Regions from separate parts of the Thermobacillus sp. genome, predicted to be linked through region 2. Evidence: predicted binding sites of a transcription regulator. Region 2 holds the regulator's gene; the other holds the start of a gene.
The links. Region 2 encodes NrdR, which represses ribonucleotide reductase genes. Its sites were predicted from a motif close to AACACNATATATNGTGTT; they were not measured.

Region 1 (10,635 bases), on a different contig from region 2:
TCGTCCGCTGTGCCGCGGCGATCCGTTCAAATCCGGGCCGGGCGGACAACCCTTGTGCCCATTGGTCGACCTGCCATTTGAGCAGCTTTTGCTCCGCAGGCCTGTATCCGGCTTCCATTGACGCCGAGACGCCCGGCGCCGCCAATGCCGCCGCCAGCAGGCAGGCGAGCAGGCCGATCATTCTTCGTTGCATCTTCATGCGCCTCCTTCCCGTTCAACCCCCTGGTTGCCGCAGTGTCATCATATCGGACAAGCCCCAAGAAGGCTGTTGCAATGTGTCGCGCGCGATCGTTCTATTTTTGCCGCAATCCGGTGAAAGCTCTCGCAATCAGGCGAGGCCGGACAAATGGAACACGCCGGCGTTGACAATCTCCGTGACGACGCGCGGCTTCAGCTGCCACAAAATTTCTTCCTTGCGCGCTTCGTACTGCGCGGCGATCTGCTCCCGCTGCTTGTCGTCGGTTTCCTTGAGCAGCGGCTCGTAATAGTGCGCAAGCCGGGCGAGCTCTTCCTTCAGCCGTTCGTTCGCCGCGGCCGCCCAGCCGTAATCGTAGGTTTTCAATTTCTGCAAGAGCGCCTGTTCGATCAGGTCGGCCGCCTTCTTGAGCGACAGGGAAGCGCCGGTCACATGCACGTTCGCGGGCAGGCGGGGGCTGAGCTTCAGCCCTTGCAACCGGTCGAAAAACCGTTCGACAACCGTTCCGGTGGCGAGCGAGACGCCGAAAGCGTGCATTTCTTCGCGCTTCATGTCGCAGACGAATCCGACTTTCACGTTGACGCCGAGCCAGGGGGTGCAGGGCGCCGAATCGTACGGATGAAGCGCCCGCTCGTCCGGCTGCTGGAACAGGCAGACGAACCGGCCGCCGCGCCTTGCCGCGGCGAACAGCTGCTCGAGCCGCCGCGACCCGAAATGGAGGTCGTCCCGCGGCATCCGCGTGCCGAGCCCGGCGGGCACAAAACCGAACGAGCGGGAGAGGGCCGCCATGCCGGCCTGCTCCGCCGCTCCGCCTTGCGGACCGCCGGCGCCTGCGGATTCGGCTTCCACGGTCATCGCATCATATTTCGCCGCATCCGTCACGAGCAATAGCGACATCGTCTCCGGCTCGACGCCGGTCCGGTCGACAAAGCTCCAATAATAGGGGCGGTTCGTCAGTTCGCGGTCCGCTGCGGGCGACAGTTTCACCTTGAAATGGGCCGGCGACTTCTCCAGAATGGTGCAGCCGGTCGCTTCCAGGTACCGTTCGACAAACCGGTGGATCTGCTTCGCGTTCATGGCCGGGCCTCCGCTGCGGCATCCGCGCCGTCCGGGACGACGGAAAGGACGGGGAGCACGCTGTCAAGCGAGCTTTTCGGCGATCGCTTCGCGTCCGCGCGGAGCCGGTTGATCGAGCGGCCGAGCGCGTCGATGCCGCGCCGGATGTCGGCGTCGCCGTCCGACTCGAGCACGAGGCGCGCAAGCCGCTGCTCAAGCGGATGTTCCTCCCGCTCGAGACGCTCGAGGATGTCGTCCAGTTCGCCGACGACCATCTCGAACAGGTTGATCTTCTCGTGCAGCAGGCGGACGATGTGCTCCTCGATCGTGCCGGTCGTGTACAGATTGTAGATTTTCACGTCGTTCGTCTGCCCGAGCCGGTGAACCCGGCCGATCCGCTGCTCGACGCGCATCGGATTCCACGGCAGGTCGAAGTTGATCATGTGGTGGCAGAACTGCAGGTTGATGCCTTCGCCGCCCGCCTCGGTGGCGACGAGCACCTGGGCGCGGCCGCGGAACAGGTCCATCATCCAGTCCTTCTTGCCGCGGTTCATGCCGCCGCGGTAGGGCACGGCGTGAATGCCGTGCTGCTTCAGGAACTGGAGCAAATATTCCTGCGTCGCGCGGTATTCGGTGAAAATGATCGTCTTGTCGTTCGTCGTGCGAATGATCTCGAGCGCCTTCTCGGCCTTCGAATTGGCCTGGATGCGGCGGATGAACTCGACGAGTTCCCAGATCTTCGCCCGCATCGGCGAGTCCTCCGGGGTCTTCTTGAACAGGTTGACGAGCGTGAGGAACACGGCGTCCCGGCTGCTGCACACTTCGCGCTGCAGCGTGATGAGCGACAGCATGCTCGCAAGGTCGCGTCCGCTCTCGTCGTACCGCTGCCGGACGAAGCCGGTCACCGCGTCGTACAGCGCCTTTTCCTCCGGCGACAGCTTCACCTCGATATTGCGCACGATCCGCTTCGTGAAGCTGATGCCGCCGTCGCTGCGCCGGTTGCGGATCATGACGGCGGACAGCGCTTCCTGCAGCCGGTCTTCGTTCTTCGGCAACCGCTTGTCGGCGACGAAGTTGGCGGCGAAGTCGCTCTGCCCGCCGAGCTGGCCGGGCTTGAGCAGCGTGATCAGGTTGAACAGCTCGTCCATGTCGTTCTGCACGGGCGTCGCGGTGAGGAGGAGGCAGTATTTTTTGCGCAATTGCTGAATGAACTGGTAGTTCGACGTCTTCTTGTTCTTCAGCTTGTGCGCCTCGTCGACGATCAACATGTCGTAATCGTTGGACAAGAGGAGCTCGCGGTGCGGCTCGCGCTTCGCGGTGTCGAGCGAGGCGACGACAAAGTCGGAGTGCCACGAGTGCGCTTTCTTCTGCGCGGTCGCCGGAATGCCGAACTTCTGGTTCAGTTCGCGGACCCACTGCAGCACGAGCGACGCGGGGACGAGGATCAGCGCCCGGCGAACCAGCCCGCGCACGATGTATTCTTTCAGAATGAGGCCGGCTTCGATCGTCTTGCCGAGACCGACTTCATCGGCGAGAATGGCGCGTCCGCCCATCTCGTGCAGCACTTTGCGCGCCGTCGCGATCTGGTGCGGCATCGGTTCGAACGCCGGCAGGCATCTGAGCGCCTGCAGCTCGTCGAAGCTCGTGACCAGTTTCGCGCGCTCGGCCTCGACCGCAAGCGCAAACAGCGTCCAGTCATCCCACGGGCCGTTGCGCGCCGTGCGCTCCGCCAGTTCGTCGACCCAGGCCCGGTCGAATTCGATCTCCACATCGGGATGCGGCGTCTTTCCGGTTCCGCTTGCGCGGCGATCCGGTCTCAGGATCGGATGCATGGCTTCTCCTTCCTCCGGCTGGTTGTTTTATCCGTTAGTATGACCGTACGGGGAACGATTCATAAGGGCGGCGGAATGAGTCACGAGACTCTGCGGGCGCGTTCAACCGATGCAACATTTTGTATCGAACCGGCAGCAGAACGTCGGTTTCGGGCGGATACGATTCGTTGCCGAAAATGGGACTTGGAATACTATATATTGTGGTGTAAAATGAGTAGAGGACTCTATATGTTGTGTACATAATGCGATACACATCTGCTGCCGCAAGCGGCAAAATCTGCATGAACCGGAGGCGCTCGCGCATGAAAATGATGAAGAGCAGCAAGCTGGAAGGTTTGAGCGAGAAAATTTTTCTGGACCGCTATGCATGGAAGAACGCAGACCCGTCCGGCACCAAGGTCGGCGACGTCGTGCTCGTGCTGACGAAGGATGACCCGAAGTTCCCGGCGAAGGAAGTCGGGGAAGTCATTGCGCGCAATGGCAACAAGGTGACCGTGCGGACGCGCGCCGGCCAGATCGTCGAGTCGGAGGTCGAGAAGCTGACGCTGACGATCGAGAAGACGCCGGAAGAGATGTGGGACCGGCTCGCGAAGGCGATGGCTTCCGTGGAAGATACGCCAGAGAAGCGGAAACAGTGGGAAGAGCGGTTCCGCTACATCCTTGACGACTGGAAGCTCGTACCGGGCGGCCGGATCGCGGCCGGCGCGGGAACGAGCGACGAGCTGACGCTGTTCAACTGCTATGTCATTCCGTCGCCGAAGGACAGCCGCGGCGGCATCATGGAGACGCTGACCGAGATGACGGAAATCATGGCGCGCGGCGGCGGCGTCGGCATCAACCTGTCCAGCCTGCGGCCGCGGCGCGCGGTCGTGGCGGGCGTGAACGGCTCGTCGAGCGGCGCCGTCTCCTGGGGCGGCCTGTTCAGCTACACGACCGGTCTGATCGAGCAGGGCGGCAGCCGGCGCGGCGCGCTCATGCTGATGATGAACGACTGGCATCCGGACCTGCTGGACTTCATCACGGTGAAGCAGACGATGGGCCAGGTGACGAACGCGAACCTGTCGGTCTGCATCAGCAACGCGTTCATGAAGGCCGTGAAGGAAGACCTCGACTGGGAGCTCGTCTTCCCGGACACCCGCGATCCGGAATACGACGAGCTGTGGGACGGCGACCTGGAGAAATGGCGTTCCCGCGGCAAGAAAGTCGTGCTTTACCGGACAGTGAAGGCGCGCGACGTCTGGCATACGATCATCGAGTCGGCGTGGAAATCGGCCGAGCCGGGCGTCGTATTCATGGAATATTACAACCAGATGTCCAACAGCTGGTACTTCAACCCGATTATCTGCACGAATCCGTGCGGCGAGCAAGGTCTGCCGGCGTGGGGCGTCTGCAACCTGTCGGCGCTCAACCTGTCGAAGTTCTATGACGAGGAGAAGGGCGACGTCGCCTGGGACGAGCTCGCCAAGGTGACGCGGTGGTCGGTCCGTTTCCTGGACAACGTCATCGACAAGACGCCGTATCATTTCAAGGAGAACGAGCGGAACCAGAAGCGCGAGCGCCGCGTCGGCCTCGGCTCGATGGGGCTCGCGGAGCTGCTCATCAAGCTGAAGATCCGCTACGGCAGCCCGGAATCGCTCGAGTTCCTCGACAAGCTGTACGGCTTCATCGCGCGCGAAGCCTACCTGGCCTCGACGGAGATCGCCGCGGAGAAGGGGTCGTTCGAGGCGTTCGACGCGGAGAAATTCCTGCAGAGCGGCTTCATGCGCAACATGGTCAGCGTTTATCCGGAAGTCGGCGAAGCGATCCGCAAGCGCGGCATGCGCAACGTCACCGTCATTACCCAGGCGCCGACGGGCAGCACGGGGACGATGGTCGGAACGTCGACCGGCATCGAGCCATATTTCGCCTTCGAGTACTATCGTCAGAGCCGTCTCGGCCTCGACAAGCAGTATGTGCCGATCGCGCAGAAGTGGAAGGACGAGCATCCGGGCGAGGAGCTGCCGGACTATTTCGTCACGGCCATGGAGCTGAGCGCGGAAGATCATATCCGCGTGCAGGCGGCGATCCAGCGCTGGGTCGACAGCTCGATCTCGAAGACGGCGAACGCGCCGCATGACTTCACGATCGAAGAGACGAAGAAGCTGTACGAGCTTGCGTTCGAGCTCGGCTGCAAAGGCGTTACGATCTACCGCGACGGCAGCCGCGACACGCAGGTGCTCTCGACGGCGAAGGACGACGAGAAGAAGGATGCGAAGGCGGAAGGCGCCGCAAGCGCAGCGGCCGGAGCGCAAACCTCGGCGGCCGCTTCGGGCGACGCGTCGGCGATCGGCAAGCTGAACGCCGCGCTCAATTCGAACGTCTCGAAGCAGGATGAGCAGGTGTTCGACAAGCAGTACAAGCGCCGTCCGCAAGTGCTGCGCGGCGCGACGTACAAGATCAACACGCCGTTCGGCATGGCGTATATCACGATCAACGACATCGACGGCACGCCCGGCGAAATCTTCCTCAACGTCGGCAAGGCCGGTTCCGACGTGTTCGCAATGGCCGAAGCGCTCGGCCGCGTATGTTCGCTGTTCCTGCGCTACGGCGATCACGGCAACAAGGTGAAGCTCCTGATCAAGCACCTGAAAGGAATCGGCGGCAGCGGCGCCATCGGCTTCGGCGCGAACCGCGTCGAATCGATCGCGGACGCCGTGGCGAAGTCGCTGGAGATGCACATCGGCTTGACCCAGGACAACGCAGGTTCGCCGACGGACGTGCCGCCGATTGCGGCAGCCGCCGAACCGATCGTCACGCTGCCCGGCGGCAAGAGCGGTCCGGTCGAATCGCGCGATCTGTGCCCGTCCTGCGGCTCGGCATCGCTGCTGAACGTGGAAGGATGCAAGACTTGCACGAACTGCGGCTACAGCCGTTGTCAGTAAGAAGTTGCCAATAAATGGATAGCGCGACCCGTGCGGGGTCGGTGATGCAAGCGATCATCGGGCAGGCGGCCCAGCCATCTGCCCGATCGGTCGCTTGTTTTGTCAGGGGGATGCATTTGACACCCTAAACGCAAGCTTGTATAATTACTTACAATAAGTAAGTAACTTGAGATGGGGTGTGTACATTGGTCGGTTTTCATCAGGCGCCTTGCACCTATGTCGGACAAGTGAGCCTGAAAGTGCTGGATCTCGAACGAGCCTTGCGGTTCTACCGGGAAGTGATCGGCTTCAAGGTGCTGGCGCAAACCGGTGCATCCGCGACGCTCACTGCGGACGGGCGGACGGCGCTGCTGACCGTTGAGCGGCCGGACGACGCGGCGCCGAAGCAGGGGAGGACGACCGGGCTGTACCATTTTGCGCTTCTGCTCCCGACCCGTACCGACCTGGCGCGAATCGTGAAGCATTTTGCCCGCATCGGCCTCCGGATAGGCTCCTCCGACCATCTGGTCAGCGAAGCGCTGTACCTGTCGGATCCGGACGGCAACGGAATCGAGATTTACCGGGATCGCGACCCTTCGGAGTGGAACTGGAAGCGCGGCGAGGTGGAGATGGCTGTGGACCCGCTGGATTTCCGGGATCTTCTCGCGGCGGGGGATGACAAGCCGTGGGACGGCCTGCCGGCCGGCACGCTGATGGGCCATATTCACCTGCATGTGTCGGAGCTGGGGCCGGCTGAACGGTTTTACGTGGACGGGCTCGGGTTCGAAGTGGTCAACCGGTTCGGGGCACAGGCGCTGTTCCTGTCGACGGGAGGCTACCATCATCATATCGGGCTCAACACCTGGAACGGCGTGGGCGCGCCCGGACCGGCTGCAAACAGCGTCGGCCTCAAATCGTTCACCCTGATCTATCCTGACGAAGCAGCAAGGGACCGCGCCGTCCTGAACCTTCGGAATTTGGGCGTAGACGTCGCGGAACAAGACGGCGCATTCGCGGCGAGCGACCCGTCGGGGAACCGGATTTTGATGAAGATCTGAGCAGCGCGTGAAAAACGGTCGATCCGGAAGGAACATCCGGGATCGACCGTTTCATTTTTAATCATCTCTTTTTGCGCTTCCGTTTGCGGAGCAATTTGTTGATTGCGGTTCCGCCGCCGCCCACCGCATGCTGCTGCCGGGTGCCGGGGCTGCTGATCGCCGCGTTCGTCCCGCCGGCCCCGAAAATGCCCGCGCCGCTCGCCACCTGCGTGGCCGAGGCGTTCCGGCTCCGCGGCGGCATTTTCACGATCTGCTCATTGATCACCACGACGAATTCCTTGCCGTGGCGGCTCCGCGGCGGCCCGCCGCAAGGGCGCTCATGCGGCGCAATGCGCCCTTTCCGCTGCCGTCCACGTTGCGCGCTGTGCCGCTGGCTCCGATGCTTTGCTGCTGCCTCGTCCACGGCGACCGGATCGCCGCGTTGCTGCCAGCGGCGCCGTTGTGTCCTGCGCCGCTTGCGATTTGCGTCGTGTTCGGGGCATTGGTGAACTGACGATTGAAGATGAAGACCAGCCGCTTGATGCTCTTTAGCGGGGCTTTCGCGACCAGCCGCTTGTTGCCGAGTTGGATGGTGATCGCGAACCGGTCCTGTTTTCGCGCCATTCCCCTCATCTCCGTCATATGAATTTGGACTTGCTCCACCGTATGACGGAGCCGCGGGGATGAGCGCGGCGGCAGCCAAGCCCGCGCAGAAACGGGCATCGGGCCTCGTCAATCCAGCCGGAGATGTGCCGCGCAGACGCTTCTGACCCAATCGTGGCGTTCGCGCCAGGCGTCCCATGCGCAGCGCGCCCATTCCATCAGCATCTCCTCTCTGGCCGGTCCTTCTTCGGCGCGGACGACATCGGCGACTGTAATGGCTTAGTTCGCCGCCGGCGGCTCCAGAGACGGCCATTTGATCGACTTCCTTGCCAGTTCCATATGGATCTGCTGCACCCGCCGGCCGGAAAACCCTTTCTCCAGCGCCAGATAAAGGCCGATCAGCGCGAAAGCCGTCGTGATGTTTTTCGTCACCCCGCCGGCATGCTGGGCGCCGTAGGCATCCACCGCATGCTGCGCGCGAAATCCAAGATCCTGATTCATCATGTGCCAGGCGGACAATTCATGATACAATTGCCGGCATTCGCCCGAGGCGCGATACCGCTCGGCGGCGTCCAGATGCTGATCCGGAAGCTTGAGCCCGCATCCGGGACAGGTTTTTGTATTGCGTCATGCAGATCAACTCCGTGAATGGATAAGAATAGCATTCTTCAACCATGGACGAATATCCCTCTGGGCACTGCCGGGACAAGCCGTTTCATCGGCGTAAAGAACGGGGAAAATTTGAACAGGGTTCAAATCGCCGGCAGATGACAGGGAGGAATGTTCGGAAGATGTACAACAGCATGACTGCAAGGCTGGAGCTTGACCACCGGCTGGTCGGCTTCGGCGATGTCGCGGCCGCGATCGGCAAGGCGGGGGGCGACATCGTCTCGATCGACGTAATCCGTCCCGGGCAGGACAAGTCCGTCCGGGATTTGACGATCCAATCCCCGGAGCAGGCCGAAAGCGCGATTGTCGAGGCGCTCAGGCGGATGAACGGCATACGGGTCATCATGCAGACATCGGTGCGGAGCATCAAGTTCTGGCTGCTGTTCCTCACCATGCCTTCCATCGCCGTCTGTCTGTCTTTCCTGCTCCACGGCGGCGCGGAACAGGCGGAACTTCGGATCGGCGTCGTCAACATGGACGACGGCTCGCGGCTTGCGGCCGATGCGGCCGGCTATCTTGCCCGCCTGGAGCAGATCAAGGTGAGCGAGCATGATGCGGCGGATGCGCGGCAGATGATCGCATCGGGTGAACTGGATGCCGCCGTCGTGTTTCCGGAACGGTTCGGCGAGGGTCTGAGGCGGGGAAATCCCCCGGCCATCGAGATGGTGTCGATCCGGGGGGCGACCGTCACCGGTAATGTGGATCTGATGTTGAGCGCCTATATCCGGAACATCGCGTCCATCGGCCGGGCCGCGCAGGACGACGGGTTGTTCGAACGTCTGTACGCTTCCCATGCAACCTTTCGCTATGACCTGACTGCGGAGTCCATCGACGACGTATCCGGAAGGAATCGAATGTCGAGGCAGACGATCGGCTATCTGGCGATCATCCTGCTGTTCTGCGCGTCCCAGTTGTCGAACCTGATGCTGCATGAACGGGAGAATCGCACCTATGCCCGTGTGTTGAGCACGCCCGTATCGCCGGTTTCATACATGTTGTCGAACGTCCTGACGAACCTGCTTGTCATGATGCTGCTCATCGCCGTGGCGCTCGCCGTCATGACGCTGGCTTTCGGCATCGACCCGGGCCTTCCGATCGAGGTGCTGCTGATTGTCCTGCTGCCGTACGTCCTGACGGCGATTGCGATGTCCCATGCAGTTACGGCGCACGCGGCTTCTGCCATGAAGGCGTCCGCATTGCAGAACCTGATCATTATCCCGACGAGTCTGCTCGCGGGCTGCATGTTCCCGATCGAGACGATGCCGGAGTCCGTGCAGCGGATCGGCAAGCTGTTCCCGCAGCACTGGCTGCTGGATGCGGTCGGACGGCTGCAATCGGGCGCGGCGCTGTCGGATGTGTGGCTGCACCTGGCGATACTGGCGGCATTCGCGCTTGCCTGCGCGCTGGCAGCGGCATTCGAGCATGTGAGGCGCAGGGAGGCGGCGATTGTCTGAACCGGCAAGAAGAGCGGCGGGGTCATGCCCCGCCGCACATCCGTTGTACGCCCGGCATAGGCGTCATCTCTACGGTGAAAGTCCGGAATGGGGGCTGGCGAGCGCCTGCCATTAGCCGAGGGTAAGGGAGTCGGTCGCGAGGCCGAATCTGAAGGAAGCCTTAAGGCAAACGCACGGGCCAAGGTACACGAACGGGATTCGAGGCAGGATAAGCCGGATGAGTTGCCAGCGCACAACGAAATCCGAAGCCGCCAAGGGCTAATTCTGTAAACTCCAGTGGTCGCGGGCGGAAAGATGACGCTCTTATCCGGGGAGGCCTGCGGAGAACGCGAAGGCACTTCGTAACCGCAGCCGGGAGGCTGCGCTGAATCCGCAGGAGTCAGCAGAGGCCATAGTACGCGAGTACTTCATTATATTGATTCAGCTCCGCCATGATGGACGCGGTCCGGTCGATCATCTCGTTCACGCGGTTCATGTCATCCGACAGCCGAAACGCGTCTTCTTGTCCGCTGTTCATCTGGATGACGGCCTGTCCGGCGAGCTCTTTCATCGTATCCGACTGCTCCGCCAGTTCCCCGACGGCCTGTTCGACCGCCTGGATCGAGTCGTTGATCTCGCCGATGCCCCGGGTCTGCGCTTCGATGCTCGACGACATTTCGTTGAACGCCTTCGTCACTTCTTGCGAGATCAGGCTGGTCGACGTGATGTTCTCTTTCAGGTTCGAGCTGAACGCATTGAGCGCCTGGAGGGATGAGGCGATTTTCGCGTTGATCTCCCGCATCCGCAATCATGTACAGATAAAGCGTGATCGTGATCGGCGAGTTGTTGGTGAACATTTCTTCCTTGTAGGGGCTGAGGAACAGGTAGACGGACAGTCCGAGTCCGAGC
Region 2 (10,635 bases):
AGTTGGAAGTTTGGGGGGCGATTCTTTCACTTGCCGCGGTTGAAAAACGCTGACGGTCCTCCTCATCACCGCCGTTTGAATTGCCCGCTTCTGCGCTTCCGGAACGGGAATGCCGCGCTTGATCCCGGCGCTGTCCGGTGTTATATTCAAATCAACGGTCATGAAGCACATGCCGCTTTGATCCTCCCACGGGATCGAAGCGGCATTTTTCATTGAGGGGAGATTCGTCGTGTTCACCAAACAGTATGAGCTGTGGATGCAGAAGCAAATAGCGGAGGAGAAGAACCACCGGAGACGCGAGCTTTTGGAAAAAGGGCTCAGCCATGGTACGGTGGAGTTTCTTCGCAGCATCTGGTATCCCGTTGTCGGATCGTTCAATCATTTGCATGCGGAATGGGAAGTCCGCGATTTCCACCAGGGTTACCAATATCTGGATCTCGCGTTCATGCCGGGCGGCGCCAAAGGCAACATCGAGATTCAGGACTATCGGACGCATGCTCGCGATCTGGATACGCGGAGGTTCAAGGATCTGTGCCGCCGGCAAAGCCTGCTCTCGCTCGACGGCTGGATCTGGCTGCCGGTGGCGTACCTGTCGATCCGGGAAGAGCCGGAGTTTTGCAAGCAGCTGGTGTTGTCCTTTGTGGGTAAATTTTTGTCTTTCGATGCGGATGCGGGGCTGGACTGGCTGGAGGCGGAAACGGTCCGGTTCGCGCGCAGGCTGCTCCGGCCGTTTACGCCGAACGAGTTGGCCGGTCATCTGCGAATCACCGAACGGTATGCCCGCAAAGTGCTGCATCGGCTTGTAGATTCGAACCATCTGGTCGTCGCGAGCGGCAATATTCGATACCGCACATATCAAGTCAACGTCGGCGACAGGCTATCGGACGGCCGGGCGAAGAGACGTTATGACGCGTAACAGGCTCAATGCTAACGGAACGTACATACGCTATTGGTCAAAATCATGCGATTTACATGCGCTAAAGGAACCAGATGACTTTATTGCAGAAAAAAGGCAAAAAAATCGTCCACGCAGCCCCAATAAGTGCACCACGTTCCGTTATACATTCAAAAGATTGCGTGGGCGATAAAATAGCGTCTTATGGTTCCGTTAGTCCAATTCCCATCAATCCAGCCACATGCTCAACTCGATCTCGTCGCGCAGCGAAAAGCCGTCATTGCCGACCTCCGGAATTTCCGGCTTCAGCTTGCGCGATTCCGCAAGCGCGTTGACGCGAAGCGCATGCAGATGAAAGCCCTGCTTCTGATAGAACCGCAGCGCGTGCGTGTTGTCGTTCGTTCTTTCCAATTCGTCTGCACGGTTCAGCCCGATGACAGGGCAGCCTGCGCCTTGACGCTTTCCACGAAAGAAACCAGATCGTCCATAAAGATTCTTGCGGCTTGGCTCAAATATTTGTCCGTGCGGTACAGAGTGCAGATGTCCTGGCTCGGCGTGGGATCGAGCAGCGTGACGGCGGCAATGTTGTCGGGCCGCATATACTCAAGCAGCAGCCGCGGAAGGATGGCTCCGCCCAGACCTTGTCCGACGAGCGACAGGAGCGTCGACAGCGTGGAAGTCACGATGGGATTGTCGAGGACCAGCCCTTTCGCCTCGCAGCAAGCGCGGATCCGCTTCGTGATCTGATGTTCCGCGCCGAACATGAACATCCGGATTTGCCGCAAATGATCGAACGGGATCGCCTTGGCCTTCGCCATCGGGTGATCGGCGCGAACCGCCAGCACAAATTCTTCGTGAAACAGCGGGACGACCGCGATACTGCCGTCCGGATGATCCGGCACGGTGGTGACGCCGACATCCATCGTTCCGTCCATAATAAGGACGCTGCTCTCCAAGTTTGCGAGAGACCTCGATCCGCAGGAATTCGAAATCCGCAAAGTCCTCGCCGATGAAACTTCCGCCTTCGCGTGGGTAAGGTTCAAGCACCGGGTCCGCAGCACAAACCGGACGTTCGAGAGCTGCTGGGCGGTCGTCGTCGAAGTGCAGGACGGCAAGATCAAATATTTCCGCGGTTTCGAGAACACGGGCGCCCTGGAGGCGGCGTTCAGGCCAAACTAAGCTTGCACCGCCGACGCAAATAAAAAACCGCCGGTCATGCGACCGGCGGTCTGTCTTCGTTAATGGTGGGTTCTCAGGGGCTCGAACCCTGGACCTGATGATTAAGAGTCACCTGCTCTACCAACTGAGCTAAGAACCCGTTTTGAGAAAGTCGCTTCATCGAAGCCGACAAAAAGATAATATCACTTCCACAACTCGATGTCAACATGTTTTTCAAATGATTTTTGCAGCAATTTTGTCAGGATGCGGCGGAACGGCTGAGGCTGCCTAACCCCTATACCCGAGCCAAGAAAAAATCAGTCCCGAAGGACTGCATGCGTTCGTGGTATGGTGGACCTTAGCGGGTTCGAACCGCTGACCTCTTCGCTGCCAGCGAAGCGCTCTCCCAGCTGAGCTAAAGGCCCGGATTTCCTGACAATACCGCACATTCGATCAAGTGCGGCAACAGAAAATAATATAGCATGAAGGCGGCCGGGCTGTCAACTGTTTGGCTTGTCTTCCTGTTGTTGTGCTGTGATATTGTCAGGGTGTAACTGTTCCGAGAAAATGTCAGTATGAGCAAGGAGCAGATCACCTTGACGAAGAGCGAACTGAAACGCGCTATGGTTCTTGAAAAATGGATCGATGGCCATCTCGCGGAACAGGATGTCGCGCGCATTCTTGGCATCAGTATTCGGCAAGCGTATCGGCTTAAGGCCAAATATCGCCTCGGAGGTGCACAAGCCATCGCTCATGGGAATCGGGGCCGTAAGCCCGCTCATACCTTGGCCGATTCGCTTAAACAACGCGTTATGCTCCTGTATCAGGAGCGCTACTTCGGAAGCAATGCCACCCACTTTGCCGAGTTGTTGGCCGAACACGAAAATATCCATTTAAGCGTCTCTTCGGTCCGCCGCATTCTGCTGGAAGGCGGGTTGCGTCCCGCGCGGCTGCGCCGTCGTCCGAAGGCTCACCGACCCCGCCCCCGCAAACCTCAAGCGGGCATGCTGTGGCAGATCGATGCTTCTCCCTATGCCTGGCTAGAGGATCGCGGTCCCATGCTCACCCTGCACGGCATCATCGATGACGCCACCGGGGAAGTGGTCGCGGCCACCTTCCGCCCGACTGAAACACTGGAGGGCTACGTGACCGTCATGATCGAGGGACTTAGGCGCAAAGGCGTACCGCTTGCGCTCTACAGCGACCAACACTCCATTTTTCACCCGCCCAAGGGCAAGCCGACCCTCGAGCAGGAATTGGCCGGTGAGCCGCCGTCGCTTTCCACCTTCGGACAGGCCATCGCCGATCTGGGCATTACCCATATCGAGGCGTTGTCCCCACAAGCCAAAGGGCGGATCGAACGGCTCTGGCAAACCTTTCAGGATCGTCTGGTGATCGAACTTAGGCTGCGCAACGTGTGCACGATGGAGGAAGCCAATCGCGTGTTACCGGAACTCATCGCCAAGCACAACCGCCAATTCGCTGTCGCCCCACAAAATGCCGAACCGGCCTACCGTCCGCTGCCCGAAACACCCCTGGAGCACATCTTCACCCGGCGGCAATACCGGCGAATTAGCGGCGGGCAGACGTTCTCCTGGAAAGGGATATGCTACATGCCAAAGCCCGTCCCCGGTGTTCCGCGCTGGGAAGCGAAGAGCGTCGTCGAAGTGCGTGTCGGCATGGATGGACAAGTGTGGCTGTGGGATCAAGGGCGGGCCTGGCCTTGTGTGGAGACACAGGCCACACAGACCCCGGCGCCAACAACGGCCAAAAAAGAAGCGGCGCCTGCGTCCCCCCGCAAGCCCGCTGCAAACCATCCCTGGAGAAAACCATTCTCCAGCAAGCAGTTACAGCGTAGCACAGCATCCGGCTAGTCTGCAAGAGGACGGCGGCTGTTTAATCAGCTATCATCCCTGACATTTTCATAGAACAGTTAACCTGACATATTCACAGACGCTTGACACTGTTTGGCTTGTCTTCCATGGCATGCTTCGAGAGCAGATTCGTCAATTCCTTCATGAACATGTTGATGTCCTTGAACTGCCGGTAAACGGACGCGAACCGGACGTACGCCACTTCATCGACCGGATAGAGCTGTTCCATGACCAGCTCGCCGATTTCGCGGCTTTCGACTTCGGCTTTCGCCGTCGCACGGATTTCCTTTTCGACTTCGGACACGATCACTTCGAGCTGCTCGACCGAGACGGGACGCTTCTCGCAGGCCTTGAGCAGCCCGCGCAGCATCTTGTCGCGGCTGAACTCCTCGCGCCTGCCGTCCTTCTTGATGACGATCAGCGGCGTCTCCTCGATCATCTCGAACGTCGTGAAGCGGCGCAAACACCGCTCGCATTCGCGGCGGCGGCGGATCGACTTGTTCTCGTTGGCCGGCCGGGAATCGAGCACCTTCGTGCCGGAATGTTCGCAATACGGGCATTTCATCGGTTTCGAAACCTCCATGTCGTGACCGGATGCATGCGATTAAAATTGGGAACAACTCACCAGCGCCGCATCGTCATGATGTTCTGCATATCGCGCATAATACAGGTACCACACGCGAGGGAGGTGAATCGACGATGCCGGGCAGCAACCGCAACAGCAACCAATTGGTCGTACCGCAGGCGAATGCCGCACTGGACCAAATGAAGTATGAAGTTGCCCAAGAACTGGGCATTGCCCTCCCGCAAGACGGGTACTACGGCAACCTGACGACTCGTGATGCCGGCTCCATCGGTGGTTACATCACCCGGAAGCTGGTACAGATTGCCGAGCAATCGCTGGCAGGGCAATTCAAATAATCCGCGGTATCAGAGGCTTTATCGTCAAGCTTGGGTGCCTGCCGCCGGACGGGCGGCGGCACCCGAGCCCTTTGCATGCAAAACACCTGTGTGCGTCACAAATCCGGATAAATCGACTTGTATTTATTATAGTAATAAATGACACGTTGTACATACCGCCGCGTCTCGCCGAACGGAATGTCGTCACTCGAAGCGAGCGTGCCGTCCCAGACGCCTTCCTTCAGCCAGGCGCTTACGTTGCCGGGGCCCGCATTATACGCGGCGACCGCTGCCGCCATGTTGCCGTCGAACTGCCGGAGCAGCGAAGCCAGGTACCAGGTGCCCAGCTCGATGCCGACATCCGCGCGGTGCTGGATCTTGTCCAGCGTCACGCCTTCATAACGCGCCTGCTCCACGATCCAGGCGGCCGTATCCGGCATGATCTGCATGATGCCGAGCGCGCCTTTGCTCGATACCCTTCCCGTCTTGTAATTCGATTCAATGCGGATGATGGCCGCGACCAGGTGCGGCTCCACGCCGTGACTCAGCGCGCTTGCCCTTATATCATCCCGATACGCGATCGGATACATGCGCTGTTTCACCCAGCCGCTCTGTTCGGCGTACAGGACCGCCAGCAACAGCAGCAGCGCCGCAAGCAGCCATCCGCGTCTCTTCCGCCGCCGCCTCATGGCTTCCGCATGTCTGACAACCGGCGCCAGAGCGCTTCCACCTGCCGCTTGGTTGATTCCAGGCTGCCGCTGTTGTCAATGACCCAGTCCGCCAGTTCCTTCTTCCGTTCGATATCCATCTGCGCGTCGATCCGTTCGCGGGCCTGCGCTTCATCCAGCTCCGGATTGCGCGCAAGCAGCCGCTTGATCTGCATTTCGCGCGGCACATAGACGACCAGCACGCCGTTGTACAGCCCTTCCTGACCGGTCTCGTACAGGAGCGGAATGTCCGCCACGACCATCCGGCCGGGCTCGTCCGCCTTGGCTTGCCGGATAAGCGTCCACATCCGCTCGCGGATGGCCGGATGGAGAATCGCTTCCAGCCGCCGCCGCTTGTCCGGATCGGCGAATACGATCTCGCCCAGCTTCCGCCGGTCAAGCGTGCCGTCATCCCGGATGACGGCTTGTCCGAAGACGGCGGCCACTTCGGCCAGGGCCGGTTCGCCCGGCATGACGACTTCGCGGGCGATCCGGTCGGCGTCGACGACGAAGGCGCCGCGCTCCGAGAGCATGGCGGCGACCGTGCTCTTGCCGCACGCGATGCCGCCTGTAAGTCCGATGATCAATGCCGTCACCTCGTCAAATTTCCATCAATCGGGCGATGCCCGTGGCGATCAGAATGAGGCCGGGCAGGACGGACACGGCCTTCGCGCCGGCGAACCGGACCGCGAACCGCCGGCCGAATCGAAGTCCCGCCAGAAGAAACCCGCCGCTGGCCGCTGCGATGAACAGCGCGGATGGAAGCGCGGGAAAACCGACCATCGCCGCGCCGAATCCCGCACCGAGCGCGTCGAGCGACAGCGCGAAGCCGAGCAGCACCGCTTCCGATGCGGAGATCGTCCCCGACCGATCCATGTCGGCCGTCTGCGGCGCGCGCAATACGCAGATGACCAGTCCGAGCCGCCGCAGCTCGATGCGGACGATTGAGCGAACCGAAGACGTATCCGGACCGCCCGCCTCCGCCGCGTCCGAATTAGCAGCAACCGCATCCGACGTCTTCCCGCCGCAATCCTCCCCGGTATCCGTCCCCCGGACGGCTTCTCCGCCGCCCGCGCTGCGCCGAAGCTGCGCGAGCGCCCACAATCCGACGGCGATCAGCAGCACGGCGCCCGCCGTTTGCGCGACCGTTTCCGGAAGCCATGCGGTCAGCCAGCCGCCGGCCGCCATCGCCATCCAGACAACGCAGCCGGAGCAGATCGCGATAATGAGGACGGACAAAGCCGGAATCCGGATGCCGCGGATGCCGTATGACGCGCCGACACCGAAGCCGTCAAGACTGACCGCCAGCGCCAGCAGCGCCAGCGACGCGCCCGTAGCGAACATGAATGCCCCTCCCTGCGCGGGCGGTTACCGAAGGCCGCCCAAGATGGTACTGCCATCATATGCAGGGAGCATGCCGGGGTGCATGCGGCGGGCAGGGCGCCTGACGTGATACCGCTTAGGAGTGCGAAGTCACATCCGCCGCCGCTGCGGCCGCGTCCCCGGCCATCCGCCGCGGAATGGCGGCGGGCGCCTTGCCGGCCGGTCTGCGGCCCCGGGCTTTCCGGTACGGCTGGCAGACCGGGCAGACATGGGTTCCGCGCCCGCCGAGGACCGTCTTCACAATCGGCGTGCCGCATGTCCGGCACGGCTCGTCTTCCCGGCCGTAAACATACAGGCGGAACTGGAACATCCCCATCTCGCCCTGGCCGTTCACATAAGACCGGACGGAAGAACCGCCCGCGTCCACCGCCTCCCGCAGCGTCTCGCGGATCGAAGCGTGCAGCCGCGTCCATTCGGCGGCGCGCAGCGACGATGCCGGCCGCTCCGGATGGATGCCGGCCTTGTGCAGCGACTCGTCGACATAGATGTTGCCCAGTCCCGTGACATACGCCTGATTCAGCAGCAGCGGCTTGATCGGCGCCTTGCGGCCGCCGAGCAGCTTGCGCAGCGCTTCCACGGTAAAGGCATCGTCAAGCGGCTCCATCCCCAGCTTGCTCAGCGGCGGCTGCTCGAATTCCTCGCCCGGCCGAAACAGATGCATCGTGCCGAACTGGCGCACATCCTTGTACCGGAGATCCGTGCCGTCCGTCAGATGAAACAGCACATGGGTATGCTTCTCGATCGGCTCGTCCGCCGGACAGACGCTGTACCGCCCTTCCATGCGCAGATGCGAGACCAGCACCAGGTCGTCCAGCACGAACCGCAGAAACTTGCCGCGCCGTCCGATGCTCCGGATCGTTCGGCCCTCGAGCGCCGCGGCGAACGCCTCCGGCTCTTCCGGCCGCTGAATGATGCGGGGCAGCCGCACCGTAACGGCGCGGATCGTCTTGCCGGCGACCAGCGCGTTCAGCGTGCGCGCCACGGTCTCGACTTCAGGCAGTTCCGGCATTCGACCTCCCCCTCTCCAACCCGGTTGGCCGGTTTATTTCGCTTCATACCAGTTTTTGCCATAACTGACTTCCGCCTTGAGCGGCACGTCCAGTTCGATCGCGTTCTCCATCACGGACGGCACGAGCTCTTTCATCGTCTCCAGCTCGTCTTCCGGCACTTCGAACACGAGCTCGTCGTGCACCTGCAGCAGCATCCGGCTGCGCAGCCCGCGATCCCGCAGTTCCGCGTCCATCTTCACCATCGCCAGCTTGATGATGTCAGCCGCCGTGCCCTGGATCGGCGTGTTCATCGCCGTCCGTTCCGCGAAAGACCGGAGATTGTAGTTCGACGCGTTGATCTCCGGCAAGTACCGCCGGCGCTCAAGCAGCGTCGTCACATAGCCGTCCTGCCGCGCCTTCGCGACGATGTCGTCCATATATTGGCGCACGCCCCTGAATACCGCAAAATATTGCTCGATGAACGCCGCCGCTTCCTTCCGCGCAATCTTCAGGTTCGTCGCCAACCCGAAATCGCTGATGCCGTAAACGATGCCGAAGTTAACGGCCTTCGCCTGCCGGCGCATGTTCGCGTCGACCTGATCCGCCGGCACGCCGAACACGTCCATCGCCGTCTTCGTATGGATGTCCATGCCGGAGAGGAACGCTTCTTTCAACCGCTCGTCGCCGGAGATATGGGCGAGGACGCGCAGCTCGATCTGCGAGTAGTCGGCGGCCAGGATGTACCAGCCCGGCTCGGACGGGACGAACGCCTTGCGGATGCGCCGGCCTTCCTCGATCCGGATCGGAATATTCTGCAGGTTCGGGAACTGGCTGGACAGCCTGCCGGTTGCGGCGATCGTCTGCCGGTAATAGGTGTGGACCTTGCCCGTCTCCTTGCGGATTTCCTTCAGCAGGCCTTCAATGTATGTCGACTGCAGCTTCGAGATTTGCCGGTAATGGAGGATGAGGCCGATGATCTCGTGATACGGTTCCAGCGCTTCCAGCACTTCGGCGTCCGTCGAATAGCCGGTCTTCGTCTTCTTCTTGACGGGCAGACCGAGCTTCTCGAACAGAATCTCGCCGAGCTGCTTCGGCGAATTCAGATTGAACTCCGTGCCGGCAAGCCGATAGATCGCCGCGATCGTATCGGCGATCTGGCGTTCCAGTTCGCGTCCGTTCTCCTCCAGCGCTTCCGCGTCGACCGCGATGCCTTGCCGCTCCATCTTGCACAGCACGCGGGACAGCGGCTGCTCCAGCTCGTAATACAGCCGGTGCATGCCGAGCCGCTCCAGCTCCTGCTGCTGCAGCGGCGCGATGCGCCGGATCGCGTCCGCCTTGCTCGCCAGATGGCCGGCCAGCGTCTCTTCGTCCGGCACCGCGAACTTCGCGCCCTTGCCGTACACGGCGTCATCCGGCTTCACCGGCGGCTGGTTGTACTTGGCCGCGAGGCTGCTCAAGGCGTCGTTGCCGCCGGTCGGGTCGAGCAGATAGGCGGCCAGCAGCACGTCGAACCCGAATCCGTTCAGCTCCATGCCCTCCCAGCCGAGGACGAGCGCGGCCTTGTGGAGGTCGTAGCCGGTCTTCGGCCGCTCCGGGTCGGCCAGCCAGTCCCGCACGGCCGCCGCGCCTTCGGACTTGAGCACATCGCCCGTCAGGACGTGCATGATGTCGCCGATCACGATCGCAACCCCGATCAGCGAAGCCTGATGCGGATTCTCGCCGGCGGATTCGATCAGCACCGCTTCGGCTTCCGCCAGCTTGTCCGCCGCAAGCTCGGCGGCCGTCTCCGGCGTCTGCCGCACGATGCGCAGTTCCGCCGCTTCCGGCCCTGCTCCGCCTGCCGCATCCGCTCCGGCTCCGCTTCCGGCTTCGGCATGATCCAGCCCGAGCCGCTCGATCAGCGAGCGGAATCCGAGCTTGCGCAGCGCAGCGGCCAGCGTCGGCCTGTCGTAGCCGTTGTACGCGATTTCCGCCTCGCCGCGGTCAAGCGGCACCTCGCGGTAGATCGTCGCGAGCCGCTTGCTCATCAGCGCGTCTTCCCGGTGCTGCTCGACCTTCTCACGCATTTTGCCCTTGAGCGCTGCGGCGTTCGCGAGCACATTTTCGACCGAACCGTACTCGTGCAGCAGCTTCAGCGCCGTCTTCTCACCGACGCCGGGAATGCCGGGAATGTTGTCCGAAGCGTCGCCCATCAGCCCCTTCAGATCGATGATCTGCAGCGGCGTGAGGCCGTATTTCTCCCGGATCGCCTCGGGTGTGAACCGTTCCACTTCGCTGATGCCCTTGCGGGTGATGGCCACCGTCACGCGGTCGGAGACAAGCTGCAGCATGTCCTTGTCGCCGGTGACGATCAGCGTCTCCTTGCCGGCTTCTTCCGCCATCCGCGACAGCGTGCCGATAATATCGTCGGCTTCGTAATTTTCCAGTTCATAATGCGCGACGCCGAGCGCGTCCAGCAGCTCCTTGATGAGCGGGAACTGCTCGCTCAGCTCCGGCGGCGTCTTCTCGCGGCCGCCCTTGTAGTCCTCGTATCCTTCGTGGCGGAATGTCACCTTGCCCGCGTCGAACGCGACCAGCATGTGCGTCGGCTTCTCTTCTTCGATCAGCTTGAGCAGCATCGTCGCAAACCCGTACACGGCGTTCGTATGAATGCCGGCGGCATTCGTCAGCGTCGGCATGGCGAAAAACGCGCGGAACGCGATGCTGCTGCCGTCGATCAGGATCCATTT

Region 1: a site for NrdR is predicted at 3,272-3,289, ahead of C6W55_RS05995 (adenosylcobalamin-dependent ribonucleoside-diphosphate reductase). Genes of this name have one in related genera too.

What each region holds. Positions count from the first base shown of each region.
Region 1 is NZ_QEWA01000032.1:65,567-76,201, forward strand. Features, by position in the region: gene C6W55_RS05980 (hypothetical protein) at 1-193, opposite strand, end outside; gene C6W55_RS05985 (YqhG family protein) at 329-1,273, opposite strand; gene C6W55_RS05990 (DEAD/DEAH box helicase) at 1,270-3,084, opposite strand; gene C6W55_RS05995 (adenosylcobalamin-dependent ribonucleoside-diphosphate reductase) at 3,387-6,005, shown strand; gene C6W55_RS06000 (VOC family protein) at 6,191-7,042, shown strand; gene C6W55_RS06005 (hypothetical protein) at 7,104-7,307, opposite strand; gene C6W55_RS06010 (hypothetical protein) at 7,304-7,645, opposite strand; partial or broken gene C6W55_RS06015 (DUF5946 family protein) at 7,904-8,227, opposite strand; gene C6W55_RS06020 (ABC transporter permease) at 8,416-9,747, shown strand; gene C6W55_RS06025 (methyl-accepting chemotaxis protein) at 10,127-10,528, opposite strand.
Region 2 is NZ_QEWA01000021.1:19,203-29,837, reverse strand. Features, by position in the region: gene C6W55_RS01520 (transcriptional regulator) at 230-916, shown strand; gene C6W55_RS01515 (hypothetical protein) at 1,124-1,306, opposite strand; gene C6W55_RS01510 (LysR family transcriptional regulator substrate-binding protein) at 1,321-1,830, opposite strand; gene C6W55_RS01505 (nuclear transport factor 2 family protein) at 1,799-2,074, shown strand; tRNA gene C6W55_RS01500 (tRNA-Lys) at 2,138-2,213, opposite strand; tRNA gene C6W55_RS01495 (tRNA-Ala) at 2,403-2,478, opposite strand; gene C6W55_RS01490 (ISNCY family transposase) at 2,650-3,927, shown strand; gene nrdR (transcriptional regulator NrdR) at 4,001-4,492, opposite strand; gene C6W55_RS01480 (alpha/beta-type small acid-soluble spore protein) at 4,627-4,848, shown strand; gene C6W55_RS01475 (lytic transglycosylase domain-containing protein) at 4,944-5,516, opposite strand; gene coaE (dephospho-CoA kinase) at 5,513-6,121, opposite strand; gene C6W55_RS01465 (MntP/YtaF family protein) at 6,135-6,878, opposite strand; gene mutM (DNA-formamidopyrimidine glycosylase) at 6,994-7,926, opposite strand; gene polA (DNA polymerase I) at 7,960-10,635, opposite strand, start outside.